DNA from 3 places in the Paraburkholderia unamae genome. Region 3 is predicted to be linked to each of the others. Evidence: predicted binding sites of a transcription regulator. Region 3 holds the regulator's gene; each other region holds the start of a gene.

Region 1 (4,566 bases), on a different contig from region 3:
TATAGGCGAGCAGCGCGAGGGCAAGCGACTCGAACGCGCGGGTCTCGCGCGCCGCGTCGGGGTCGAGCAGCACGAGCCCCGGCGCGAGGGCGAGCGCATGCGAGCGCGTGCTGCCGGGCTCGACGCCCGAGCGCAGCGCGTCGAGATCGGCGATCAGGATGCGCGTGTGGTCGGCGAGCGCGTAGCAGCGCGGCGCGGCGCGGCCATCGACATCGTCCGCATCAACCTCAGCATCGGCCTCTGCATCGGCCTCAAACGGAGCCGATGGGAACGACGTTGATGCCGCCGGCGGCATCAGCGGTCTGACGGCTTCCAGCGGCAACAGCGGCAAGGTGACGGCGATCCACAGCATGATTGACCCCGGGCCACGGCATGGCGAGCGAAGCTGCATCCGGCTGGGGCAGCACCGCGTCCTGCAACGGCAATGTAATGACAAGTGGTTGAGCGGGCGGCGGCCCGCGGCGCTTGAAGATATCGACGGAGAGCGCGGCGAGCTGCATCCATTGCCGCCGGTTCAGCGTCGCGTCGGCGGGCGGCGGCACCGGCGAGCAGGTCATGCGCAGCGGCGCCGGCGACGACTGGTTGCGCGCGGCGAGCGGCCGCACGAGAAACGCGAGCGCCTGCGAATCCTGGGCGGCGACCTGCAAGCGGCGCAACGCATCGGCGCGTGCCTTCGCCTGCCAGAGCAGCACGGCGCCGATGCCCTCCTGCTTGAGCGCCTGCTCGGCCACCCAGGCGGCTTCGTCCTCGGCCGCGCGCACCCAGATCACGCGCTCGAGCGCGAGCCCCCACGCCTTGAGCGCGCAGGCGTACGGACGCCACGGCGGCGCGACGAGCAGCACGTGCCGCCCGGCTTGCGCGGTGAGCGCGCGCAGCGCCGGCGCGACAAGCCGCATCTCGCCCACGCCGCCCTGCTCCACGAGCAGCTCGGTCAGGCTGCCCGCGGGCCAGCCGGCGCCGGGAAGCTGGGCGTCGAGCGGCGCGTGGCCGCTCGGCACCGTGCGCTCGCTGGCGTGGGCAAGCTGGTCGCCCTGCCACACGCGGCTTTGCAGCCGGGGGGGCAAGTGCGCGGCGAGCTGCGCAGTGATCTGGAGGGCTGCTGCCATGTCGTGGCCTGGTTGATGGGAACGCTCCGCCCTGCCCGGCAAGCAAATGGGGCATCGGCAGGAAGGAGGTCGATTCGCCTCCACCTGTATATTTATACAGTATTTTATGGGATTAGAGGAAGGCGGGAAATGGGGGAAGGGTCATTTGGCGATCCATTGCAGATCACGCAGACGGGCGAGTCGCGCACACGCTGAGGGTGCGCCGACGTATCTCGCCCGCCGTTTCCCGCCTGTCCAGGATCAGGACACGTGCGCCGACGTCATATTGAGCGCCACCGCCTGCGCCACTTCGATGCCGTCGATGGCCGCCGAATAGATGCCACCGGCATACCCGGCGCCTTCGCCGGCCGGATACAGGCCTTCGACGTTCACGCTCTGGTAATCGTCCTTGCGACGAATGCGCAGCGGTGACGACGTGCGCGTCTCGACACCCGTGAGCACCGCATCGTGCATCGCGAAGCCCGCGATCTTCTTGTCGATCTGGGGAAGGGCTTCACGGATGGCTTCGATCACGTAGTCGGGCAGCGCCGTGCTGAGATCGGTGGGGTGCACGCCCGGCTTGTACGACGGCACCACGGAGCCCAGCGATGTCGACGGCCGGCCGGCAATGAAATCACCGACCAGTTGACCCGGTGCCTGGTAATTGCCGCCGCCGAGTTCGAACGCCCGCTCTTCCCACTTGCGCTGGAATGCGATACCCGCCAGCGGACCGCCCGGATAATCATCCGGTGTGATGCCGACCACGATGCCCGCATTCGCGTTACGCTCGGCACGCGAATACTGGCTCATGCCATTGGTGACCACGCGGCCGGGTTCGGAGGTCGCGGCGACCACCGTGCCGCCCGGGCACATGCAGAAGCTATAGACCGCCCGTCCGTTATTGGCGTGATGGACCACCTTGTAGTCGGCCGCGCCGAGTTCCTTGTGGCCCGCAAACTTGCCGAAGCGGCTGCGGTCGATCAGTCCCTGCGGATGTTCGATGCGAAAGCCCAGCGAAAACGGCTTGGCTTCCATGAACACGCCGCGATCGTGAAGCATCTGGAAAGTGTCGCGGGCGCTATGGCCGACCGCCAGAACGACGTGGTCGCAGCGCAGCGTTTCACCGTTCGAGAGCGTGAGCGAGCGCACCTTGCCCTGATCGATTTCGATATCTTCGACCCGGGTTTCGAAGCGCACTTCGCCGCCCAGTTCGTGAATGGTGGCGCGCATTTTTTCCACCATGCTGACGAGGCGGAACGTGCCGATGTGCGGCCGGCTCAGATACAGGATGTCTTCCGGTGCGCCCGCCTTGACGAATTCCTCGAGCACCTTGCGGCCATAGTGGTGCGGATCCTTGATCTGGCTGTACAGCTTGCCGTCCGAGAACGTCCCGGCCCCGCCCTCGCCGAACTGGACGTTGGATTCCGGGTTGAGCACGGACTTGCGCCACAGCCCAAAGGTGTCCTTGGTGCGCTCGCGCACGGCTTTGCCGCGTTCGAGGATGATGGGGCGGAACCCCATCTGCGCGAGGATCAGCCCCGCGAACAGACCGCACGGCCCCATGCCGATCACCACCGGACGCGGGTGCGTCGCGTGCTCGGGCGCCTTCGCGACGAAGCGGTACGTCATGTCAGGCGTCACCCCGCAATGCGGCTTGCCTGCGATCCGCTTGAGCACGGCTGCCTCGTCCTTGACTTCAACGTCGACGATATAGGTCAGCTTGATGTCCGAACGCTTGCGCGCATCGTGCGCACGGCGGAAGACGGTGTAACGGACGAGTCCGTCCGCCGCTACGCCGAGGTCCGCGAGGCGCTCGCGAACCGCGGCATCAAGATCGCTTTCGGAGTGGTCGAGAGGGAGTTTGACTTCGGATAAACGTAACATGGCTGCCAGGGTGCGATCGCCACGGGAATCGTGGCCGATCCGTATTTTATAAGCTCGACGGCCCGCACCGACGGCTCCACGCAGTGACGGCCCGCAATCTGTCGTAAGCCCAGTGGCGGCACGCTATCCGGTGGTCAATGTTGGGGGTCAAGCAAAGCAGGCGAAAAAGAAAAGGGGTTACAGGCCAATGGCGTGTAACCCCTTGATTCCGTGGTCGGAGCGATAGGATTCGAACCTACGACCCTCTGATCCCAAATCAGATGCGCTACCAGGCTGCGCTACGCTCCGACGAATCAGAGATTGTATCGGTTCTGCGCCTCCCCCGTCAAATCCAGATTACGCAAATCGATCCCGATCCCGTGTTTCCCATACCTTGCCGCAGGTATCCATGGCGGGCAACATGGCAAAAAAGGCCGCGCGGCACGCAGCCGGCCGCGCGCGCACCCATTCCCGTGACATAGGAGACGCCATGCATCTCATTCTCTGGCGCCACGCCGAAGCCGAAGACGTGGCGGCGAGCGACCTCGCCCGCCAGCTCACCACGCGCGGCCGCAAGCAGGCGCAGAACGTCGCCCGCTGGCTGCGCGCGCGCCTGCCCGACGACACGCTGATCCTCGCCAGCCCCGCCGCGCGCACCATCCAGACCGCCGAGGCGCTCACCGACCAGTACCGGGTCGTGCGCGAACTCGCGCCGGACGCGAGCGTCGACCAGGTGCTGAGCGCCGTCGGCTGGCCCGAAGGCCTTGCGTCCACGGTCGTCGTGGTCGGCCACCAGCCCACACTCGGCGAAGTGGCGGCGCACCTGCTCTCGGGCGGCGCCGACCCGCGCGGCTGGGCCGTGAAGAAGGCAGGCGTGCTCTGGCTCGCCAGCCGCGAGCGCAACGGCGGCGATCAGGCCGTCCTGCACGCGGCCATCACGCCCGAGCTCGTCTAACCCGTTTCACCCCGTCTAACCTCGCCTGAGCCCCCCTCCGCCGGACCGCCCGCATGCGGCCCGGCGCGACCGCCCGCCTTACATGACGTCATTGAATCGTCATTGCGTTGCCATGTAACCGTAACCGGGTCTTACTACATTGGCCGAAAAAGTTCCCTTACCTTTCGACCAGGACGCCCCATGCGAGATCTGCCGACGCCCACCCTGCCGTTCGCCTCGACGCTGTTCGAGTCGAATCGGCGTCTGCCGCGCGCCGAAGAGACGGTCACCCCGCAGCATCGCCTGCAAGTGGCCTGGGCTCGCAGCGACGAGGAACTGCGCGAGGCGCAGCGCCTGCGCTACCGTGTGTTCGCCGAGGAAATGGGCGCACACCTGAGCGGCCCCGCCGGTCTCGACGTCGACGCCTTCGACGCCTATTGCGACCATCTGCTCGTGCGTGACCTCGACACGCTCAAGGTCGTCGGCACCTATCGCGTGCTGCCACCGCACCAGGCCGCGCGCATCGGCCGCCTCTACGCCGAAAGCGAATTCGACGTCTCGCGTCTCGCGCATCTGCGCCCGAAAATGGTCGAGGTGGGCCGCTCGTGCGTGCACCCCGACTATCGCAGCGGCTCGGTCATCATGTCGCTGTGGGGCGGTCTGGGCGGCTACATGACGCACAAC
Region 2 (4,566 bases), on a different contig from region 3:
GTACGTAGTTGTGATATCGCGCCGCATGAAGCGGCACGTGGTGGGTACGTCAAAGCGGCGAACTTCAGTGCTGCGCGGTCGCCTTCGCGCTTGCCGCGGCAAACCAGCCGTCGATGGCGGCAGCCACGCCGTTCAGCGTGCCCGGCACCACATGCAGGCCGAGCTTCGAGCGGCGCCACAGCACGTCTTCGGCGCGCGTGGCCCATTCGGCGTCACGCAGATAGCGCAACTCGGCTTCGTAAATGCCCGGCGCCACTGGCGCGCCGAGATCGGAAAGCGATTGCGCCGCGCCAACCAGGCGCTCGGCGCGCGTGCCGTATGCGCGCGCGTAGCGGCGCGCAAGCGCGGCAGGCAGCCAGGCGTGGCGCTTCGCGAAGCTTTGCGCGAAGGGCTCGAAACGCGCCTGAGCGATGTCGCCGCCCGGCAGCGGTGCACCCGCCGTCCACGAGGGCGCCGCATGGCCGAGCGCGCCGCACAGCATGTCCGACGCTTCTTCCGCGAGCTTGCGAAAGGTCGTGATCTTGCCACCAAACACCGAAAGCAGCGGTGCGCCCGCCGTTTCGTCGAGTTCGAGCTTGTAGTCGCGCGTGACGGCGGACGCGTTGGCCGCGCCCTCCTCTTCGAGCAGCGGGCGCACGCCCGAGTAGGTCCATTGCACGTCGGCGGGCGAAATCTTGCGCTTGAAATAGCGGTTGATCGAGTCACACAGGTAGCGCGTTTCGTCGCCGTCGATCGACACCTTCGCGGGGTCGTTGCGGTACTCCACATCGGTCGTGCCGATCAGCGTGAAGTCGTGCTCGTACGGAATCGCGAAGATGATGCGTTTGTCCGGGTTCTGGAAGATGTACGCGTGATCGTGATCGAACAGGCGTTTCGTCACGATATGGCTGCCCTTCACGAGGCGCACGCTGTGCTGCGCTGCGCGCCCGAGCGCGCCGTGCAGCACCTCGCCCACCCACGGACCGGCCGCGTTGGCGACGGCGCGCGCGCGCACGTCGAAGGTGCTGCCGTCGGGGCGGCGCAGGATAGCTTGCCATTCGCCACGTTCGCCGCGCTCGCCGGCCGTGCGTCGCGCCGAAACGAGCTTCGTGCGCGTGAGGATCTGCGCGCCGCGCTCTTTCGCGTCGAGCGCGTTGAGCACAACGAGTCGCGCATCGTCCACCCAGCCGTCCGAATAGACGAAGCCGCGCCGGATCGAATCGATGAGCGGTGCGCCGGCCGCGTGGCGGCGCATGTCGATGCCGTGCGAGCCGGGCAGCAATTCGCGCCGGGCCAGATGATCGTAGAGGAACAGCCCGACGCGGATCAGCCACGCGGGACGCAGGTTCGGCATGTGCGGCATGACGAAGCGCAGCGGCCACATGATGTGGGGCGCCGCGCGCAGCAGCGTTTCGCGCTCCTGCAACGCTTTGCGCACGAGTCCGAACTCCCGGTACTCGAGATAGCGCAGGCCGCCGTGAATCAGCTTGGTGCTGGCCGACGAGGTATGCGAGGCGAGATCGTCCTGCTCGCAAAGGAGCACGGAAAGCCCGCGCCCGGCCGCGTCACGCGCGATGCCCGCGCCGTTGATCCCGCCGCCCACCACGAGCAGATCGTACCGGTTCTGTTGAGTCACCTGCTGTCCCTGGAAAAAGAAACGAACCTTGAAATGTTCGAATTCGAAATTTATCGAACATGAACGAAAAAGTAAAGGTTCGATTGGGCAAGCGGAGGGTGAAGGAAGGTGGGGCAGGTCCGGATTGATTTGTCGCTAAATTGAGGCCCGCTGAATTGGTGTATTACAGAATTAATATTTACTTTTTTATTTCTTATATCGTCTAATGTTGCCTTGATTTTAATTTTATTAGATTTTTTCACCCATCAAAGGCCAGCCACCTTCCTCTCAAGGTGCCACATCCTCGATGCGTGGGAGCGATCATTCGAACGGAGTTGTGCTTCGAAATCGAACATTCGCGAAACAGGAATGATGCTTTCGCTGGAGCGTCCGGGTCGGCGGACGGCAAATCCAGGCCGTGTCCCCCAAACTTCGGGTTGCCGCAGGGCACATCCAGGCCCGGGCTATGCGCGTCATCGGGGTCGACGCAGACAGATGGTGATTGGCGGCGCGCCCGCGCAGGGCCGCCGCCGGACCGCTATTCGGTCTGACCTGCCAGGAGCCGCACGATGCTTACCTTGCCGATCTTCCTCATCGCCTTTTTCGCGATTATTGTGGCCATGCACCGCGGCGTGACCCGCAAGGCCGACGCAAAGCTACGCGCGCAGTTCGACACGCAAGGCTCGGGCGGCGAGGCCCCGCGCCAGTTGATGCGCGGTTCCGGATATAACGTCTGACTTCCTGCGGGCGTCCGGAAGTCTGGACGATTGTTCGACGAAGAAGTGGCCGACCGCCAAAGCTTCTTCGCCCTTCCCCTTCAATCTGCCCGGCGCCACTCGTCGTCGATCGCCGCGAAAACCGGCGGGATGAAGTCGTGTGCCTCGAACGATACGGCGTGGTCGTCGTGCGGATATTCGGGAGCGTGCGGCGCTCGCAGCATGTCCACAATCCAGTCCGGATACCCTTCGTCCTCGAGCGATTCGAGGACTTCTTCCTCCATGGCATGAAGCAGATTCCAAGTCAGCACACCGGCTGAACGATAGTGCGCGACCACCGCGGGCGTCGTCATCTGAACCCACGCTTGCGCTGCCAAAAGATCTTCCATTGCTGTTCCTGTAACACGTGCCAACCACGATTCGTTTTCGCTGAATTTTCGCTGAAGTTCGTTGGCTGCACCGCCGGGACCATGCGGTAGAATACTGTGCAAATATACAGTATTCACCGACGCCAGCGCATTTTCGCCCGTGAGCCTCGCCCGTACCGCCAAAGTCATTTCAGCGTGACCATCCACCTACCGCGCCGAATTGCACATCTCGACATGGACGCGTTTTACGCGTCCGTGGAACTGCTGCGCTACCCAGAATTACGAGGGCAACCCGTCGTGATCGGCGGCGGACGCAATGCGGTGCCGGAGACTTTACCCGACGGCACGCGCCGCTTCGCCCGGCTGCGCGACTATGTGGGCCGGGGCGTGGTCACGACTTCCACTTACGAGGCGCGCGCCTTTGGCGTGTTCTCCGCAATGGGCATGATGAAGGCCGCGCAACTCGCACCCGACGCCATTCTCCTGCCCACGGATTTCGATTCGTACCGGCGCTATTCGCGACTCTTCAAGGATGCGGTTCACACGTTCACGGACCAGATCGAAGACCGGGGCATCGACGAGATATACATCGACCTCACGAACGTCGATGGTGAATCCGGCGAACTCGGAGCCCGGATCAAGGCGGCCGTGCACGAGGCGACCAATCTCACCTGCTCCATCGCCATCGCGCCAAACAAGCTGCTCGCGAAAATCGGCTCGGAGCTGGACAAGCCCAACGGTCTCACGCTGCTCACGATGGCCGACCTCGAGTCGCGCATCTGGCCGCTGCCGGCGAAGAAAGTGAACGGCATCGGGCCGCGTGCAAACGACCGCCTGGCAAGCATAGGCATCACAACGATCGGCGAGCTGGCCGCGGCGGACCTCGGGCTCTTGCAGGAGCACTTTGGGCGCACCTACGCTGCGTGGCTGGCCAGAATCGCGCAAGGGCTCGACGATCGCGCCGTGGTGGTGTCCTCGGAGCCGAAGTCCATGAGTCGCGAAACCACGTTCGAGCGCGACATGCATGTGGTCCGCGACCGCGCCACGCTCACGCCCGCGCTCACACGCCTTTGCGAAAGAGTCACCGAGGACCTTCACCGCAAAGGATATCGCGGCCGCACGGTAGGCCTGAAAATCAAGTTCGCCGACTTCAAGATCGTCACTCGCGACCTCTCGCTGCCCGAACCGGTGGCGGATGCAGCCGCAATTCGGCGAGCGGTTGGCGAATGCCTGAAGCGGGTCTCACTGGATCGGCGCATCCGTCTCATCGGTGTGCGCATTGGCTCGCTAGAGCGCGCCGCGGATGGCGTATCCGCGGCGGCGCCGACGCAAGGCGAACTGCCTTTCGATTACTAACGTCTGTCGATGCTTGCGCGTTGCGGCTAGCTAATGCGGTCCAGTGCCTTGGCGAACCTGGCGACCGTCCCTTCGATGTCGTGCAGTTTGTCCAGGCCGAATAACCCGAGGCGGAAGGTTTTGAAATCTTCAGGCTCGTCGCATTGGAGGGGAACACCGGCCGCGATCTGCAATCCCTCGTCGGCGAACTTCTTGCCCGATCGTATGCCGTCGTCGTCGGTGTAGCTGACCACGACGCCCGGTGCCTGAAAACCTTCGGCCGCCACGCTTCGGAAACCCTTGGCAACCAGCAGTGCGCGAATGCGCTTGCCGAGTTCGAATTGCTCCGCTTGCACCTTGTCGAAGCCGTATGCCTCGGTTTCCTTCATCACGTTGCGCAGCGTCGCGAGGCTGTCGGTGGGCATCGTGGCGTGGTACGCGAAGCCGCCGTTCTCATAGGCTTCCATGATCTGAAGCCACTTGCGCAGGTCGCACGCAAAGCTGGTGCTCGTCGTGGCGTCGATCCGTTCGCGGGCGAGCGCGCCGAGCATGA
Region 3 (4,566 bases):
GAAACCGAACGCCGCGTTGATCAGCGCCGCGCCGAGCGCCGCCGTGAACGTGAGCCGGTACGACGCGATCACGCGCGGCGACCACACGGCACGCACGAACTGGCTCCAGTCGAGCGTGGCCGTCTTGAGGAAGGTGGCGGCAAGCGGAATGAGCACCACGAGGCTCAGGTAAGCCACCGTGATGCCGAGCGTTATGCCGAAGCCCGGCAGCGCGCTGGGCTTGCGTAATCGAAACGTCGATTGAAACGTCGTCATGCTCATCGTCCAGACATGGGTTGCGCGCTTCCTGTGCTCCGGAGCGGCGCCGAAAAGCGCGCCCTTGGGCGCGCTTCATTGTTATGCGGTCGGATTGTTGCCGGATCCCGACCGGTACTGCATTCGATGCTGTCTGCCTAACTGCGTGCCTAACTGCGTGCCTTACTGCGGCTGGTAGATCGAGTCGAACACGCCGCCATCTGCGAAATGCGTCTTCTGCGCGTTGGTCCAGCCGCCGAACGTGTCGTCCACCGTATAGAGCTTCAGCTTCGGAAACTTCGCGGTGAGCGCAGCCGGCACCTTGTTCGAACGCGGACGGTAGAAGTTCTTCGCCGCGATCTCCTGGCCCTCTTCGCTATAGAGGAACTGCAAGTACGCTTCGGCCTGCTTGCGCGTGCCCTTCTTGTCGACGACCTTGTCCACCACGGCGACCGGCGGCTCAGCCAGAATGCTCACCGAAGGCACCACGATCTCGAACTTCTCCGGGCCGAACTCCTTGAGCGAGAGGAACGCTTCGTTTTCCCATGCGATCAGCACGTCGCCGATATCGCGCTGCACGAAGCTCGTCGTCGCGCCGCGCGCGCCCGAATCGAGCACGCCCGCATTCTTGTAGAGCTTCGTGACGAACTCCTTCGCCTTCTGCTCGTTGCCGCCCGGCTGGTGCAGCGCATACGCCCACGCCGCGAGATAGTTCCAGCGCGCGCCACCCGAGGTCTTCGGATTCGGCGTGACGATCGACACGCCCGGCTTGGTCAGGTCGTCCCAGTCCTTGATGTGCTTGGGGTTGCCCTTGCGCACGAGGAACACGATGGTCGACGTGTACGGCGACGCGTTGTCGGGCAGGCGCTTTTGCCAGTCCTTCGCGACGATGCCCTTGTTGGCGAGCGCGTCGATGTCCCAGGCGAGCGCCAGCGTCACGACATCGGCTTGCAGGCCGTCAAGCACCGAGCGCGCCTGCGCGCCCGAGCCGCCGTGCGACTGCTTGATGGTGAGCGTTTCGCCCGTTTTGGCCTTCCACTGCTTGATGAAGGCCTCGTTGATGTCCTGGTACAGCTCGCGGGTCGGATCGTAGGAGACGTTGAGCAGCGACGTATCCGCGTGAGCCGTTGCGGGCGCCATCGCCGCGATGCCTGCGAACGACGCCGCGAGAGGCGCCACGCCGATCACCAGTTTTGCCGCCAGCGTCTTCAGCCAGCCCCCGCGCCCCGTATTGGTCGTGCCCATCTATCTGTTCTCCGTTCTCGTGTGTGGTTTTCAGCTATCGATGGAGGCCAGTCTAGCGATCCGCTTACATCATTAAAAATAATGTTTCTTCATTCTTTAATACGCAAAAGTGGTAAGGACAGAGGAAGTCGCTGTCACAGCACGATTTCGTCCGTGTCAACGCGGGAAAACGGCGTCATGGCAACGCCCGGATGACGAACTTCAAGTAACACTTGAAAAGCGGCGAATACTGTATAAAAATACAGTTACCTGTTCAAACATACAGTGGCGCCATGACCAAACTCACCGCACGACAGCAGCAGGTTTTCGATCTGGTTCGCCGGGCGATCGAGCGCACGGGCTTCCCGCCCACACGCGCCGAAATCGCGGCGGAACTCGGCTTCAGCTCGGCCAACTCGGCCGAGGAGCACCTGCGCGCACTGGCGCGCAAGGGCGTGATCGAACTGGCTGCGGGCGCCTCGCGCGGCATCCGCCTCATGCCGGGGCCCGACGACCTGCCGCACCAGTTCACGCTGCCGCACGCCAGCATCATGCAGCTCTCGCTGCCGCTCGTCGGCCGGGTCGCGGCGGGCAGCCCGATCCTCGCGCAGGAGCACATCTCGCAGAACTACATGTGCGACCCGGCGCTCTTCTCGAGCCGGCCGGACTATCTCCTGAAGGTGCGCGGCCTCTCCATGCGCGACGCCGGCATATTCGACGGCGACCTGCTCGCCGTGCAGAAGAAAAGCGAGGCGAAGGACGGCCAGATCATCGTGGCGCGTCTGGGCGACGACGTCACCGTCAAACGCCTGAAGCGCCGCCCGAACGGCGTCGAGCTGATCGCCGAGAACCCCGACTACGAGAACATTTTCGTCGAGGCCGGCAGCGCGGATTTCGCGCTGGAAGGCATTGCAGTCGGCCTGATTCGCCCTACCGAATTCTGATAAATCCGCTTGCGCGCCCTGCGCGCATTCTCTGGAGAGAGCCATGGAACGCCTTGCCCGCTTGCTGCCCTTCCGTCAATTCGGCCGTCTGCGCCACCTGCGTGGAGTCGCCTCGTGCGCGGTTCGCGAAGTGCGCGCCACAACTGCCGCACTGAACGGCTCGCTCTTCGAAGACACCCCCGAGATGGTGGCGGCCAGTGCGGCCGACCTGCCCGCGCTGCCCTCGGCGCAACCGGCGTTCGCGCGCGTCTCGCTCAACAGCACGATCAACACCGAGCAGCCCATGCGCCGGGCGCCCGTGCGCGTCTACCAAGGCCCGTCGCGGCTCATCCTGGTCGGTACGGTGGACGCCGTATGCCGCGCAATCGACCGCTGCATCGCCGAGCAGCAAAGCGATCTGCCTGGGGCGCTCGCGAAATAAGCGCTCACCCGGCGCCACAATGCAATAAGCGGCAACAAGGGGCCACAAGCGGCACCAAGGCCTTTCTGACGTAAAAAGGGGCAGTGTCGGGGATCGTTTTCGCCGGATTGCGGTCAACACCGTGTTTGAACGATTTGTCCGAATTTGATGACGGAATCCCTGACGCCCCCACGTAAATCCCGAGACTGGAAGAAGCCCGTCGCCATCACGGTCGCGGTTGCCGTGTTTGTGGCCGCGCTCGGCTACGCCTACGCGTCGCCCTATATCGCGGTGAATCGCATGAAGGCTGCTGCCGACGCGCGCGACGCCGCCACGCTCAATCAGTACGTCGATTACCCGGCGCTGCGCGTGAGCCTCAAGCAGCAGGTTGGCGAAATGCTGCGAGAGCGCATTCATGCGGAGCACAGCAGCAATCCGCTGCTGATTCTCGGCGCCGTGATCGGTGCGGCGCTGATCGGGCCGCTCGTGGATGCCTATGCCACGCCGGAGGGCGTCGCCGCGCTACTGAGCGGCATGCCGCCCACGGGCAAGCCCGGCGAGCGTCCTCACGCGCCGCCGCCGCAGGAGGCGGGTTCGCAGTCGGCCCCCGCTTCCGCAGCCGCCCCGGCCTCCCCACCCGCCCAGGCGGCTTCAGGCAATCCCGCGCCCGAAGCGCGGCCGGTCACCACGGCGGGTTATCGCAGCCTCAACGAGTTCGCGCTCACGTGGGATCGCAGCGCCACGGGCGAGCACTATGCCGCCATCTTGCAGCGTCATGGACTCTTCTCGTGGAAGCTCGCGTCGGTCGAGTTGAACGAGGGCAACGCCCCGAACCCGAACTGACCTGAACCACGGACCGGCACGCATGTGATGCGCCGCCGGGCCGGTTCGCGCCTGGCGGGCCCGCCGATCTCCCGATCGTCCGGGCCCGTGCTCGCGCTTTCCAGGTTTTCCGCGCGCTAGGCTGCGGCGGCTTGCTGCTTTTCCTCGGCGGCCGACGAGCACGCCACCAGAATGCTGCACGACACGCGGTCGAGCAGCGGCGTATTGCCCGCGCCCATCCACCAGCGCGAGAGCCCGGTGCGGCAGCGATGTCCCACGACCACGAGGTCGACCTGGAGCTCGTTGGCCAGGTTCGCAATTTCGTCGATCGGATGCCCGAACGCGAAATGCCCCTGGGCGTGCACGCCACGCTCGGTCAGCCAGTCAACGCCCTCCTGAAGGATTTCGCGGGCCGTTTCCTCAAAGCGGCCGCAGGCCACATCGGTGAGCAGGCCGGCGCTCTGGGCAATGGTCGAGCGCATGTCGACGACCGAGAGCAAGTGCGTTTCCGCTTGCAGATCGAGCGCAAGATCGGCGCCGCAACGCAATGCCTTGCGGCCTTCGCGCGAGCCGTCGTAACACAGCAGGATTTTTTTGTAGCTCGCCATATCGCTTCTCCCCGCCCGCGTGATTTGCAGGCTGTGCGATTCTCATGATGGTGCGCCGCAATTGCGCACGCAAGGGCTGGAAAACGCCAGGACGCCATCGTTAAGCGCCAGGCGTGCGGTACGTCACGCATGAATCTTGCGCGCCGCCAATGATTGCCGCGACAAGCATTCATGGCAAGCAGCGTTGAACCGGGCATCAGAGCGCCGCCCACCCGACTCAGGGCAATGCACTAGAATAGGCCGCCTCGTTTCGTGCGATATTTTTCTTGCGCATTTCGTTCGCTCTTGCGCCCGATTCGCGCGACGCTCGTCCGACTCACGCACATCGACACAC

What was found. The regulator LexA, encoded in region 3, represses DNA repair genes until DNA is damaged. The targets are predictions, from matches to a motif close to ACTGTATNNNNATACAGT.
Region 1: the regulator LexA is predicted to act here: its motif matches at 1,190-1,207, upstream of imuA (translesion DNA synthesis-associated protein ImuA).
Region 2: the regulator LexA is predicted to act here: its motif matches at 2,793-2,810, upstream of dinB (DNA polymerase IV).

Annotation. Positions count from the first base shown of each region.
Region 1 covers NZ_QEOB01000006.1:87,433-91,998, forward strand. The annotation lists gene C7402_RS14150 (Y-family DNA polymerase) at 1-352, opposite strand, end outside; gene imuA (translesion DNA synthesis-associated protein ImuA) at 252-1,106, opposite strand; gene C7402_RS14160 (NAD(P)/FAD-dependent oxidoreductase) at 1,347-2,969, opposite strand; tRNA gene C7402_RS14165 (tRNA-Pro) at 3,181-3,257, opposite strand; gene sixA (phosphohistidine phosphatase SixA) at 3,439-3,903, shown strand; gene C7402_RS14175 (GNAT family N-acetyltransferase) at 4,084-4,566, shown strand, end outside.
Region 2 covers NZ_QEOB01000002.1:195,429-199,994, reverse strand. The annotation lists gene glpD (glycerol-3-phosphate dehydrogenase) at 65-1,615, opposite strand; gene C7402_RS46760 (hypothetical protein) at 2,164-2,331, shown strand; gene C7402_RS04820 (DUF2471 family protein) at 2,412-2,699, opposite strand; gene dinB (DNA polymerase IV) at 2,880-4,034, shown strand; gene C7402_RS04810 (pyridoxal-phosphate-dependent aminotransferase family protein) at 4,061-4,566, opposite strand, start outside.
Region 3 covers NZ_QEOB01000027.1:86,954-91,519, forward strand. The annotation lists gene cysT (sulfate ABC transporter permease subunit CysT) at 1-255, opposite strand, end outside; gene C7402_RS38370 (sulfate ABC transporter substrate-binding protein) at 418-1,479, opposite strand; gene lexA (transcriptional repressor LexA) at 1,752-2,402, shown strand; gene C7402_RS38380 (hypothetical protein) at 2,446-2,823, shown strand; gene C7402_RS38385 (DUF2939 domain-containing protein) at 2,971-3,645, shown strand; gene C7402_RS38390 (universal stress protein) at 3,762-4,232, opposite strand.